Roseivirga sp. BDSF3-8: one gene and its partner. The protein of the gene in region 2 binds, or shares a complex with, the protein of the main gene of each other region. Links are inferred from orthologs where the notes say so. Each region holds a gene or a part of one and is shown on either strand. Other genes may lie near its edges. The genes, in order: tsaE and tsaD.

What was found.
Region 1: the proteins of tsaD (region 2) and tsaE are in contact, whole or in part, in a crystal structure (PDB 6N9A), measured with the Thermotoga maritima proteins. The link is inferred for Roseivirga sp. BDSF3-8 from one-to-one orthologs. Residues at the interface, in WP_004082750.1 of Thermotoga maritima: Cys10, Asp11, Arg49, His50, Leu82, Gly84, Gly135, Gly136, Glu154, Thr155, Leu156, Asp157, Asp158, Ser159, Glu162, Asp165, Lys166, Arg169, Leu170, Tyr175, Lys213, Thr214, Leu217, Tyr218, Gln221, Arg222, Asn324; in WP_004082108.1 of Thermotoga maritima: Leu37, Gly38, Lys46, Lys57, Val59, Lys60, Ser61, Thr63, Phe64, Thr65, Leu66, Met67, Val69, Pro71, Tyr82, Arg83, Leu84, Asp86, Asp88, Phe89, Asp93, Ile128, Asp130, Glu131, Arg134.

Annotation. Positions count from the first base shown.
Region 1 is NZ_JBGNFV010000001.1:3,134,764-3,141,880, reverse strand. Bases 2,631-5,629 are described here. They hold tsaE (tRNA (adenosine(37)-N6)-threonylcarbamoyltransferase complex ATPase subunit type 1 TsaE), read left to right. Parts: upstream 2,631-3,903; coding sequence 3,904-4,356; downstream 4,357-5,629. Other genes in these bases: AB9P05_RS13085 (alanine dehydrogenase), read left to right, coding at 4,349-5,575; AB9P05_RS13095 (PglZ domain-containing protein), read left to right, coding at 2,631-3,911. In the rest of the region: lpxD (UDP-3-O-(3-hydroxymyristoyl)glucosamine N-acyltransferase), read right to left, coding at 1-999; AB9P05_RS13100 (HD domain-containing protein), read right to left, coding at 1,036-2,268; more of AB9P05_RS13095, read left to right, coding at 2,352-2,630; tnpA (IS200/IS605 family transposase), read right to left, coding at 5,637-6,083; AB9P05_RS13075 (hypothetical protein), read right to left, coding at 6,241-6,681; AB9P05_RS13070 (RNA polymerase sigma factor), read right to left, coding at 6,690-7,117. UniProt on the Escherichia coli protein: Required for the formation of a threonylcarbamoyl group on adenosine at position 37 (t(6)A37) in tRNAs that read codons beginning with adenine.
Region 2 is NZ_JBGNFV010000001.1:397,480-404,504, forward strand. The notes cover bases 1,460-4,366. They hold tsaD (tRNA (adenosine(37)-N6)-threonylcarbamoyltransferase complex transferase subunit TsaD), read right to left. Parts: upstream 3,462-4,366; coding sequence 2,457-3,461; downstream 1,460-2,456. Other genes in these bases: AB9P05_RS01495 (NlpC/P60 family protein), read right to left, coding at 1,460-1,577; smpB (SsrA-binding protein SmpB), read right to left, coding at 1,587-2,054; AB9P05_RS01505 (thioesterase family protein), read right to left, coding at 2,041-2,445; AB9P05_RS01515 (translocation/assembly module TamB domain-containing protein), read left to right, coding at 3,530-4,366. Outside these bases: AB9P05_RS01485 (hypothetical protein), read right to left, coding at 1-238; AB9P05_RS01490 (HNH endonuclease), read right to left, coding at 269-778; more of AB9P05_RS01495, read right to left, coding at 783-1,459; more of AB9P05_RS01515, read left to right, coding at 4,367-7,025.

The DNA of each region.
Region 1 (7,117 bases), 2.7 Mb from region 2 along the record:
TACGCGCCTGTTCAAATCAGGCAATTTCTTGAATACGGCATAGGTACGCAGGTATTTTCCATGCTCGAAAGCCGGACTTCCCATCAGTGTAGATCCGGGTTCCTCTATGGTCTTCGGCACACCCGACTGGGCCGCCACTGTGGTCTTATCGGCTACCTTTATATGGCCCACCACGCCTACCTGTCCGGCAATCACGCAGTTCCTGCCCAGTTTGGCAGAGCCGGAGATACCTGCCTGCGCCGCAATCACAGTATTTTCACCTACTTCTACATTATGGGCGATCTGAATAAGGTTATCCAGCTTGGCACCCTTGCGGATCAGCGTTTCTCCCATAGTCGCACGATCTATGGTAGTATTAGCCCCTATATCCACATTATCTTCTATTATTACCACCCCCACCTGCGGTATAGGCTTATACGTACCGTCCTTCTGAGGAGCAAAGCCAAAGCCATCACTACCTACTACCGTGCCCGAATGTATAGTGCAGTTACTACCCACCTTACACCCGCTGTATATTTTCACCCCACTGTATAAAACGGTATCGTCACCCACGGTAACACCATCACCAATATATACGTGCGGATAGATCTTCACATTGTTGCCTACCTTAGCGCCATTACCTATATAACTAAAAGCACCCCGGTACACATTCTCTCCTACCGTAGCGTCTTTCGCCATATAGGCCGGGTCCTCCACTCCAGTCTTGGCGCTGAGAGTCGCTTTATGATAGGCTTCCAGCAGAGCTGTAAAAGCCAGATAGGGATCCTCTACCCGGATAAGGGCAGGTTTCACCGGCTTTTTCAGCGTCAGGTCTTTACGCACGATAACTGCTGCGGCATCGGTTTCGTAAAGAAAAGGCTCGTATTTAGGATTGGACAGGAAAGAAATACCCGTTGGAGTCGCCTCCTCTATTTTGGTAAGCTCAGACACGCGCGTGTCTCCGTCACCCTCGAGGGTTCCATCAAGTATTTGTGCTATTTGGTTTACAGTGAATTCCATCAGGCAGCCGGGTAATAATTATGTTAAGCCCAAAAATCAGTCGAACGGCACACTCTTTGGCCAGCAAATGTAATACTTCCTGACAATTTTACTCATTGCTTTAATGTTTGGAAGGTCGGAGGCTGCCGCCACATCCATTACATCACCGCTCTTCGTGAGTACATTGATCGTCTGTCCGCCGGCCAGATAAGCAGAATTACTCATGGAGCCATATACCAGGAAGTACCCTACCTCTTCTTCAGAAATAGAAAATGCCTCCATAATTCGCTCTTTTAATCTATCCAGATCCTCCTGCTCGGCCTCTTCATTGGATAATATTACTTTAAATAACTTTCTATGCAACAACATGTTGCTGAGCCTGCTAAGGATAGCATCCTCATGCCGGCTCCATATTTTTATACCTCCCCAGATGTCATAATCATCCAGTTGGCAAAAAGCCTCCAGAAAATGAGGCTCCTCCTTAAATCGCGAAAGCGTCACCTCTTCTTCTAAAAAAAGCTTTAAGGCAGGACTGGCAAACACCTCATGCCCCGATCGTACCAAATCCCGTGCCCGTTTTATCACAGATATCAGCATTTTTTCTGCACTCACCGTGGCTTTGTGCAGATACACCTGCCAATACATTAGTCGCCTGGCACTTAAAAAGTTCTCTATACTATAAATGCCCTTCTCCTCTACTACCAGGGCGTCTTCGTGTACTTCCAGCATTTTAATGATGCGGTCCGCACCTATCGTACCCTCGCTTACTCCTGTAAAAAAGCTGTCCCGCTTCAGGTAGTCCAGGCGGTCTATATCCAGCTGGCTGCTTACCAGTTCATTGAAAAACTTTCGCGGATAGCGTCCGGTAAATATCTGTATGGCCAGGTCAAGCTTTCCCTTAAAATGCCGGTTCAGCTCTTCCATGATCTGAAGAGAAAGTTTTTCATGAGGAATCCCCTTCAGCAGGCTGAACTCCAGCGCATGACTGAAAGGACCATGACCAATATCGTGCAGCAGAATAGCGATCTGGGCCGCCTCCATCTCCTGGTCCCAAAGAAAGTGCCCCTTGCTGCGCAGGTTATCCAGCGTGTTGCGCATCAGGTGCATGGCCCCTATGGCATGGTGAAATCGTGTGTGCAGGGCTCCCGGATAGACAAGGTCCGTTAAACCCAACTGCTTGATCCTGCGTAACCTTTGGAAATACGGATGCTCGATTATATCGAACACCAGGTCACTATGTATGGTTACAAACCCATACACGGGGTCATTAAGTATTTTATTTTTATTCAAAGGTCCGGAATCGATACGGTGCAGGATTTTTTTAATTTAAGCTGACTATATAAAGAAGCCACACATAAAGGCAAAATAATCGGATGCAAAGATATACCATTTTATGGGCAGACGACGAGATCGATCTGCTTAAACCACATATACTGTTTTTAGAAAAGAAGGGTTACGACGTAACGCCGGTAAACAGCGGTGCCGACGCAGTAGAAGCGTGCGAAGATTCATCCTTCGACCTGGTTTTCCTGGATGAGAATATGCCGGGCATGACCGGGCTGGAAACACTTACGCAGATAAAGAGCCTGCGTCCCTCCACACCAGTGGTGATGATCACCAAAAGTGAGGAAGAGCACATCATGGAGGAGGCTATCGGTTCCAAGATTGCCGATTATCTTATCAAGCCGGTAAATCCGAATCAGATACTGCTCAGCGCTAAAAAACTGCTCGAAAATAAGCGGCTGGTATCCGAACGCACCAACATCGGCTACCAGCAGGACTTCCGTAATATCAGTATGGCCTTTAGTGAGCAAATGAATCATGAAGACTGGGCGGACGTATATAAAAAGCTGATATACTGGGAGCTGGAGATCGAGAATACGGAAGACAAAAGCATGTTTGAAGTACTGGACATGCAGAAGACCGAGGCCAACGCCAACTTTACCAAATTCATTATAGACAACTACGAAGAGTGGCTGAACGACCCGGACAGCGACCGGCCGGTGATGAGCCACCAGCTTATGCGCAAAAAGGTATTTCCTGCCTTACAGGAAAATAAAAGCCTGTGGTTTCTGGTAATAGATAACCTGCGCTATGATCAGTGGAAGGTGCTGCAGCCCGTGATCAGTGAATATTTCCGCGTAGAGGAGGAAGAATCATACTACTCCATCCTGCCCACCACCACCGCCTACTCCCGCAATGCCATTTTCTCCGGCATGATGCCTACGGATATGGCCAAGTTTCACCCGGACATCTGGAAAGGGGAAGACGACGACGAAGGTAAGAACATGCACGAGGAAGACTTCCTGCTGCGTCAGATCGAAAAGAATAAGCTCAACATCAAGTCTAGCTATCACAAGATACTGCACGTAAACCAGGGCCGCCAACTGGTGGAAAATGTGCACAACCTGATGAGCAATGACCTGAACGTAGTGGTGTATAATTTCGTGGACATGCTAAGCCATGCGCGCACTGACCTGGAGATGATTAGGGAGCTGGCTCCGGACGAGGCCGCCTATCGCTCACTTACTCATAGCTGGTTTCAGCACTCACCCCTGCTGGACCTGATCCGCAGCATCGGTGAAAAGGGCGGTCAGCTTATGATCACCACAGACCATGGAACCATTCGGGTCAAAAAACCCTTCAAAATCATTGGCGACCGTAACGTGAATACCAACCTGCGCTACAAACAGGGCAAAAACCTTGGCTACGACGGAGAAAATGTATTCTCAGTATACAAGCCTGAAGACCTTTTCCTGCCAAAGGTAAATGTATCCACATCCTATGTATTTGCAGTAGAAGACTATTTCTTTGCCTACCCGAATAACTATAATTATTACGTAAACCACTATAAGGACACCTTCCAGCACGGTGGCGTGAGCATGGAAGAGATGATTATCCCCTTTATTACGCTGAGTTCTAAAAATGGATAGTAGTAAACAGAAACAAGGCATACCCGCATGGCAATGTAAGAATCCGGAGGATCTGCCAAGAGTAGCCCAGGAGCTGATAGACGCTGCCGGAGATAAAAAGGTCTGGCTTCTTGAGGGAGAAATGGGCGCCGGAAAGACCACCCTTATCAAGACCCTTGCTCAGGTATTCGGCGTTACGGATACCGTTAGCAGCCCTACTTACTCCCTGGTGAATGAATACGGAAATGAATCCGGGCAAACCTTTTATCATTTTGACCTGTACCGCATCAACGATCAGGAAGAGGCCCAGGACATAGGTATCGGAGAGTATTTTTACTCAGGAAACCTGTGCTGGGTAGAGTGGCCCTCTAAAATTCCCGACCTGCTGCCTGATCGGTACTTCAAAATTACTATTTTTGTTAGCGCTGACGATCGCAGAATGTTCCAAGTGTCGCACCATGAGTAGGAAAATGACCTCAGGCTTTGAGGAACTGGCAAAAGAAACAACGCTATACCCTCAAGAGCAACTTCAGAAAATTCGCACCGGCAATACGTCATTGCTGATAGGCATACCCAAAGAAAACTCCCTACAGGAGAACAGGGTCGCACTGACCCCCGAGTCGGTGGCACTGCTGGTAAACAACGGCCACCAGATAGTGGTAGAGGCCGGAGCAGGTGCTACCTCCAAGTTCAGTGATAACGAATACAGTGATGCAGGCGCCAAGATCGCCTACAGTACCAAAGAGGTATTCGAATGCAACATTGTGCTTAAGGTGGAGCCTCCGAATGAGGAAGAGATAGACTACCTCAAACCAGGCACTACACTCATCTCCGCCCTGCAGATAGGCAACCGCAAAAGCTCATACATTGACGACCTCAACCGTAAAAAGGTAACAGGTATCGCTTTTGAGCTGATAGAAGATAAGGTAGGCGGCATGCCGGTCGTCCGCGCCATGAGTGAGATAGCAGGCAGTACCGTCATGCTGATAGCGGCAGAGAACCTGAGCACGGCCACTCAGGGCAAAGGTGTCATCCTGGGGGGTATTACCGGTGTTCCTCCTACTAAGGTGGTCATACTTGGCGCCGGCACTGTGGCTGAATATGCCGCCCGTGCAGCCCTGGGCCTGGGTGCACGAATAGAGATTTACGATAATCACATTTATAAACTGCGCCGTGTGAAACAGTTGCTGGGCCAGCAGGTGTATACCAGTGTGCTGGATACAGCCACCCTCGCCCAATCACTTAAAACAGCAGACGTACTCATCGGGGCCATCCGGATGGAGAAGGGACGCTACCGCTGTATCATTTCTGAGGAAATGGTGATGCAAATGCCACCTGAGTCTATCATAATCGATGTTAGTATAGACCAGGGCGGCTGTGTCGAAACCTCAGAGATCACCACACACCGAAACCCCGTATTCCGGAAGCATGGCGTCATCCATTACTGCGTGCCTAATATACCTTCAAGAGTGGCACGCACAGCCACTACCGCCTTTAGCAACATCTTCACCCCCATACTTATCCAGGCCGGAGAAGTAGGCGGCATTGAAGACCTCGTGTTTACCCACAATTGGTTTATGCGCGGCGTTTATACGTACAAAGGCAACCTCACCAATAAGCATGTGGCTAATAAGTTCGGCATGAAGCATAAGGACCTCGAGCTGTTCAGAGCCGCAAGGATGTAGAATAAATTACCCCCACCAAAGGAGGGGGTTTTCAATGGTTATTACCCCCAAAGGGGGATAGTCAGTTATCGAATAGCGGGATATCTATATCCCCATCCTCTTTCTTATCTTCCTTCTCCTGATACTTAACATACCGCTTTATCTTTTCTTCATCTATGCCTACCGTACTTACAAAATAGCCTCGTGACCAAAAATGATTGCCCCAATAGGGTTTTCTGCGAAGACTCTTGAAGTTCTTAAACATCATGATCGCTGTCTTACCCTTGAGAATACCCATGAAGTCTGATACACTAAGTTTCGGAGGTATACTACATACCAAATGAACGTGATCTGGCTGAATGTTCAACTCTTCTACCTTGACCTCCTTCCATTCACATATCGTCTTTATCTTATTCTCCAACGTATCTGCAACAATATCACGAAGTATACGGTGGCGGTACTTCGGGGTCCATACTACATGATAGACACAATAGTAAAAGCTATGCGATAGCTTACGATACTTGCTCATTCCACAATATACCCCTACTGGCATAGCCCTCAAACATGACCACCGTCTAAGACGGTGGTTTTAATTCGATTAATAAAATAAAAGGAATCTCTAATAGAAAAGGGCAGTCTGCAGACTGCCCTTTTTATTTAGTGGGTTGGTTTACAGAAATGATACGTTAGTATTTCAATCCTCCGAAAAACCGGGAGATCACCTTATCAGTAAAGAGCAGCCCGGTGATAGCGGCAATAGCTAACGCCGTCATGTAAAGCAAGTGTGAGGAAAAGTTAATAGAAAATGATACCTCAGGTAAGGTGACGCCATCAAGATAAGCCGTCAGCTGATCCAGGTAGTTCAGGCCGCCTTCCCCATCACTAAGGGAGAACCCAAACCCTATCAGCGCCACGCAGATAAGCAGGATGAACCACCTGCCCCTGCTACCCAGTAGTGAGTAGTCCTTTACCTCTATCTCCTTTGCTGAAGCTGAAGGAGCCATCTCCGCGTTCATCCGTTTCATAAGTCGCAGGCTGAAGTCATCCGGCGCCTTATCCGTGCTTGCCTTGCGGATTTCCTCCCCCAGCAGGTCGTCGAATTTCCAGTCGTCTCGTTCGTCCATCATGACCTATATTAAAGCAATTCCTTTAGTTCTGTTTCTAATAAGCCCGCCAGGGCTGTGTGCAGTTTCTTACGCGCCCTGTGTATCCGTACCTTGACAGTGTTAGCCTCCTGCCCGGTTACCTCAGCCACCTCAGCCACAGACTGCTCCTGCAGGTAGTATAACGAGATCAGGAGCCGGTCGTTATCAGGCAGCCTGTCCAGTGCCATACGTATATATTTCTGTCGCGTTTTGTGCTCGAGCTGTTTATACTGGTCAGCAAAACTATCCCAGGGCAGCTTTACCTCCTCCACATCATCTATATCCACCGCATAGCGCTTCTTTTTACGCGCCCTGGCCAGTGCTTCATTACACGCGATACGGTAGAGCCAGGTAGAGAATTTAGACTGGCCGCTAAATGAGCCCAGCCCCTGAAAAGCCTTCATAAATGCATCCTGGG
Region 2 (7,025 bases):
TAGCAACCACCATTTTAATCTGTGCCACATTCTCTATAGAATGATTTTTAAAGGCCAGTTTTAAGTTATCAGATAATTCTTTGTTTGAATGGGTAAATAAAGAATTACAAGAAATGAGATAAGGGTTTAATTTAATATGGACTTTACTTTTAACGTAAAAAAAGTAACCGACCAAAAAACTAATTAATAGGCCACTAATTCCACCAATAACAAGTGAAGGCACTGAAATATCTTCCATAAAGTAGCTGGGTTTTTAAAAGACTACGAATCACACCACCGCCTTACGCAGCAGAAACGGCTCCCACTCGGCGTGGGCGTCGCCTGAGAAGTCGCGGAGGAAGGTCATGTAGGAGGGTTTTGTTGGTTTTGTTTTAAGGATCATATCTGCGTGCTCGGGCAGGCGATCGCCTTTGCGGGCATTGCAGCGCTTACAGGCCGTGACCAGGTTGGTCCACAGGCTGCGCCCGCCCCGGCTGCGGGGCAGCACATGGTCGAGCGTGAGCTCTTTGCCGGCACCACAGTACTGGCAGGTAAACTTATCTCTTTTAAATACATTCTGGCGGGTGAGGACCACCCCACGGTAGGGCAGCTTGATGTATTTATGTAAACGGATGACAGCCGGAACAGGAAACTCGTCGTTCACCGTGTGCAAAGCATATCCTTCGGCTTGCGTGACCAGATCGGCTTTGTTTAGCCATACGAGCACAAAGGCGCGCTCTACGGAACAAACCATCAGGGGACTGTAGTCCTGATTAAGGATCAATACTCTACGTTTCATGCGTTTACGTTTGTTTCATTACTCGTCTTATCGCGGTTAGTTGATGCGTATGTTTATTTCGGTCTGCATTGAATATGCCTGTTTCATCTACCTGGTCCTTGCGTACCCGGCCACTGGCATGAATGACGGTGCGGTCTTCCAGTAGTATGCCTACATGGTTGCCGCCGGTCTCACTTCCCTTAAAGAAAAGCACATCGCCCGGTATGGCGTCCGGGAGGCTATCTACGTGACTACCCTGCTGTACCTGCTGAGAGGCATCGCGGTGCAGGGAGTAGCCGCAGATACGGTAAACCATCTGGGTGAAGCCGGAACAGTCAATACCAAACGGTGACTTACCTCCCCAGAGATAGGGCGCATGGATGTACTTCTCAGCCGTTTGCTTCAGAAATTCAAAATCACGCTTTTGCCCCAGGCTTTTGGACTCGCCATTGAAGGCAAGCTGCTCCTCTACTTTAAAAAGCTCATTGGTAGAAATGGGAAGAACACTACCTATAAGCACCTGAATATAATGCTTTTTGAATAAAATACCAGTCACCAGATCCGTGCAGATTTTATAGTCGGCATTGCTTACTGCATCAAAATATTCGGCACTGATGGGGTAGAATTGGGTATGGTCTATCCAGCCTTCATAGTTATCCCACTGAATACGAATACGCGCCCACCGGTGGTCTTTTGCCCACTCAAGCACGGTGTAGTGGTCCCCGAAAAGGAGTTGTGTCACCATCTCTGCACGGTCTGTAGGTTCCTTACGTACAGGGATAAGGGTGAGTCGGCAGATGCCGTGTTGGTTCTCTTCCATAGCTTATTATTAGTAGCGGATACGGCTCATTTCCCGCTTTTGGTCTTTTTCTTTTATGCTCTGTCTCTTATCGTGAAGCTTTTTACCCCGGGCCAGGGCAATCTCCAGTTTAGCCAGGCCGCGGTCGTTAATAAAGAGTTTGCTGGGCACTATGGTGAGGCCCTTCTCCTCAAGCTTGGTTTTGAGCTTATTCAGTTCGCGGCGCTGCAGCAGGAGCTTACGCTCGCGCTTTGCATCGTGGTTTTCATGTGTGCCCAGTTCATAAGGAGTGATGTGCAGATCACGGACAAATAGCTCATCATTGTGAAATACACAAAAGGCACTTGACAAATTTACCTTACCCATACGGATGGACTTGATCTCGGTGCCCTTCAGGGACATACCGGCGATGTACACGTCGAGGAATTCGTATTCGTAACGTGCCTGCCGGTTACGTATGCTTATGTTATTGCTAAACTTGCTTTTATCTTTTGCCATTTCTGATTTTGTTAAAAACCGCGTCTATCTTTTCGCGGGGCAGTACCTTCTGCCCGGTACGGCCGGTGGCGACTGTCCGGTCGCCCACCTTCGCCTGGTAGGTGCAGACGATGCTATTTCCTTCCAGGCTCTCTATGGTAGCAGTAATGGCTACCTCCTCCCCTACGAAAGCCGGGGCGAAATGTTCTATACTTAGCATGGTGCCGATCCCCTCCTCGCCGTCTTCTTTCATTTCAAGAACAAAGAGCCGTGAAGCCCACTCAATGTCTCTGGCCAGGGCAAAGGTAGCACATACGGGGTGCACCTGCTGGCCATGGAAGGAAGCGGTGTCCGATTCCTGGACAGTGGTGCGGTAGGTTTTGGTATCTCCTTTGTTAAAAAGTGCTTTCATGGGGCCATTGTTCAGAGAGGCATGCGAGGCATGGGAGACACATCCAGGGAGGCAAACTGCCCTGCCAGGTACTGGTAGTGTGCCGCCATGGCAATCATGCCGGCATTATCCGTACAGTATTCGAAAGCAGGAATATACACATTCCAGCCCTGTTTTTCCGCTTCGGACTGCAGCTTGCTGCGCAGGCCGCTGTTCGCACTCACCCCGCCGGCAATGGCTATTTCGCTGATACCCGTCTCGCGGGCGGCCCTTTTTAGCTTCTTCATAAGCATGCTGATAAGGGTACGCTGTATGCTCGCGCAGATGTCGGGCAGGTTATTTTGCACAAAATCAGGATCCTTCTTTTTCTGATCACGGAGGAAATACATGAAGGCTGTCTTGATGCCGCTAAAGCTATAGTTGAGCCCCTGCATCTCGGTCTCGGGAAACTCAAAGGCTTCGGGGTTACCTTCTTTCGCGTACTTATCGATGAGGGGTCCGCCTGGATAAGGCAGCTCCATGAGCTTAGCCGTCTTATCAAAGGCCTCCCCTACTGCATCGTCCTGCGTTTGCCCGATAACGGTCATGTCCAGGTGGCTGTCTACCCGTACAATCTGGGTATGCCCGCCACTAACGGTGAGGCAAAGAAATGGAAATGAGGGCTTTGGCTCATCTATGAAATGAGCCAGAATATGGGCCTGCATATGATTTACCTCTATAAGGGGAATGCCCAGCCCCATTGCAAAGCCCTTGGCAAAGCTGGTGCCTACCAAAAGCGCACCCAGGAGGCCGGGACCACGGGTAAAAGCCACGGCATTCAGCATCTTTTTATCTATATTTGCCTCCTTTAGCGCCTGGTCTATTACGGGTACGATGTGCTGCTGATGTGCCCTGGAAGCCAACTCGGGAACTACACCACCGAATTTTTGGTGTATTTTTTGTGTAGCTATAATATTAGAAAGGACGTTACCCTGCTGAATAACAGCGGCGGAGGTTTCGTCACAAGAGGATTCTATCGCCAGGATAGTAGGAGACATTAGCGTTGGCAACAAAGTCAAATTTTTGGCAAGTTATTAAAAATGGGATACTACGACCAATTCTTTATTTGGTCGCACTATCGCTATTGATCTTTGTGCTGTCGGTAGCTGCGCTGCAAAGCCCCTGGGTGCAAACAAAGATCGTACAGCAAATCTCCGAAAATCTTACCGAAAAACTAGGCTTCCCGGTCTCTATCAAATATGTAAACATCAGATGGTTTGACACCATCCTGCTGGAAGATGTGCAGGTGCGCGACAAGCAGGACAACCTGATGATAGGGGTGGACCGCCTGCGTGTGAACTTTGACTACCGGGAGATGTTCGCCGACGAGCTGCACCGGATAGATGAGATAAGGCTGTATGATGCAGAGGTAAACATGGTGCGCTATCCTGCAGACAGCGAGATCAATATAAACCAGTTCGTAAGGCGCGTAAAGGAGCTTACAAAGCCTAAAAATCCTAAAAAGAACCCTACCTACCTGTATATCGACCGGGTCGTGTTTGCCGATAGCCGCTTTACCATGAATGATATGCTGAAAGACTCTATACCGGAGGGCTTCGACTACTATCACTTCACTATGGAGGACCTGGACATCCACGGGCAGGAATTTAACGTGCGTGCGGACACGATGGCGGTGGATATCAAGCGGATGTATGCGAAGGAACGGAAGACGAACACGGCAATCAATAAGCTGACTACCTACTTCCGCTTTTCAGAGAGTGCCATGGAGTTCTACAACATGAACTTCAGCCTGGGCCAGAGCCTGCTGCAGGACACCCTGGTCTTTACCTATAACGAATCGGCCAACCTGAGCTACTTCAATGACAGTGTCCGGGTGTTGGCTAAACTGGACAATTCAGTCATCCACACCAGCGACCTGGCTCTTTTTGCGCCGTCGCTTAAAGAATTTAACCAGCGATACACGGTAAGCGGTACGGTACGGGGTAAGGTCACCAACTTTACGGCGCGCAACCTGGAGCTGGATTTTGGCCGCAGCAGCAGTCTCAAAGGGAGGCTGTCTTTTGAAGGCCTGCCGGATGTGGAAAACACGTTCATACAGGCTGAGGTGGAGAACTCTGCCATCAATGCGGCTGACCTGGAGCCCTACATTAAGCCGGACACGTACGACCGCCTGCAGGTATTCGGGCGCAGCTACTTCAATGGTCGCTTTACGGGCTTTGTCAATGACTTTGTGGCGAATGGCAACTTCCGTACTCCCCTGGGTACCATTGACTCGGACATTAACCTGAAAATACGCGAAACAGGGGCGGCAAGTACTTACACGGGTTCGCTGGCGCTGACCAACTTTAACCTGGGGCGGCTGACGGGGCGACCTGAAGATGTGCAGCGGGTAACTATGTCAGGAACCATTAACGGCTCGGGCTTTAGTGTGGAAGAGGCGGATGTGGAAGTGGACGTGGAAGTGGCTAAGCTGGGCTTGAAGGGGTACAATTACCGGAACATCGTTACGGAAGCCAAGCTTTCCAATGAGTTTTTTGAAGGAAACCTCTCGGTGGATGATCCCAATATGCAGTTTACAGGCTATGCTTCGGTAGACCTTCGTGATGACCGGAATCACATCCGGATCAATGCGAACCTGGATACCATGCGCCTGCACGTACTGAACCTGATGGAAGAGGAGCTTGCACTGCACAGTCAACTGGACGTGGACATAACCGGTCTGGATGTGGACAGTATCACCGGTAGCGGTTTCTTGCGGGATACCCGCATACGCTATCAGGGCCGAAGCCTGAACCTGGACTCCCTGGTGTTTGACTCATATCGTGAAGCAAACTACAGGGAGCTGCACGTAGGCTCGGAACGCATGCGGGTGGATGCCCGCGGGCAGTTTGATTACCGCCCGCTGATCAAGGACCTCAAACGGCTTTTGAAAGAGTATCAACTGGCTTTTGAAAACGAGCAGGATGCACTGGATGCATATTACGCAAACCTGCGGGATACTACCTATGCGGACTACCAGGTAGAATTTTCCGCCCAACTGGACAATGCTAACCCGCTGCTGCAGCTACTGGTGCCGGAGTTGGAAATAAGCCGAAACACGCGCCTGGAAGGAAGCTTTAACGGAGGTTATACCTCTATCGTACGGCTGAATACCATGGTGGATACGCTGGCCTACAAATCAAACGTATGGCATAACCTGCAGGCGGACATCACTACTTCCAAAATAGCAGACAGCACGGCTGTACTGGCCAGTGGCTTTGTGGGAGCGGAGATGCTGGAGCTGGAAAATGTGGCCGCCCTGAGAGATCTGAGTGTAGAGGGCATCTGGGACAGGGACCACATCGACTTCTATGCCTATGCAGAACAGGAGGGGGGCGAAAATTATGCAAATGTATCCGGTGAGCTGGAATTTCTCACGGATAGCACTGTCATCAGCTTCCTGGATGACACTGAGTTTCAGGTACTGGAAAAGGTATGGCGGGTGAGTGACCGAAACCGCATTACCCTGGCGGGGGGCGATGTGGTGGTGCAGGACCTGCGGGTGTTTAATGAAGACCAGCGAGTGGCAGCCAACGGGGTGCTATCAGATTCCGTGGGTGATGTATTTAAGCTGGATGTAGATAACTTCCTGGTGGAGAACCTGAACTCGCTGCTGGAGGATACGCAGGTGTTTGGCACCTTCGACGGCAGTATTGACGTGCGGGGCTTTTTTGGTGAAAGGCTCCTGGAGAGCAACTTTATTCTTTCACGCTTCCGGGTAGGCCGCTTTCCCGTGGGGCGCATTATCGGTAATACGGTGTACGAACGCGAGCAGGACCGCATGCGCACCACACTTAATGTGAACCGTGAAGGAGAAGAGATCATCGCGGTAAACGGCTTTTATTACCCCCGCCGTGAAGAAAACTCACTGGAGCTGGTCGCTAACTTTGACGGGGCTAACCTGAATGTCGTGGAGCCATTTGTAGATGATATCTTTACGGAAATACAAGGGAAAGCCTCGGGCCGGTTTACCATATCCGGCACCCTCTCCTACCCGATACTGAGGGGCCGCGGGGACTTCCGTAACGGCAGGGCACACTTTAACTATCTCAATACAGACTATACTTTTAACGGCGGGCTTATTTTTGATGATAACGAGATCGGTGTACGTAACCTGGAGCTACGTGATGCGGGCAACAACCTGGCCCTGCTTACGGGAGGTTTCTTCCATGATGGCTTCCGTGATTTTGTTATAGACCTGCACGGGGAGATGGAGAACTTCCGGGTGCTGAATACCACCGCAGAGGATAATGAGCTGTACTACGGCATGGCTCATGTGACTGGCTCCCTGGATATACTGGGAGCGCCCAGCAATCTGAACATCGATGCCACGGCGGTAACGGAACCTAACACGCGCCTCTTTATCCCGGTAGAGATGGATGAGGACCTGACTGACAAGTCGTACGTGAACTATGTGGACCGCTCGGACTCTGTGATCAGGGCCACTATAGAGGGTGAGCTGGAGGCGGTGGACCTCAGAGGCATACAGATGGAGTTTGACCTGGGCATTACGCCAGATGCGTATGCGGAAATCATTTTTGACATAAAGGCGGGGGATATTA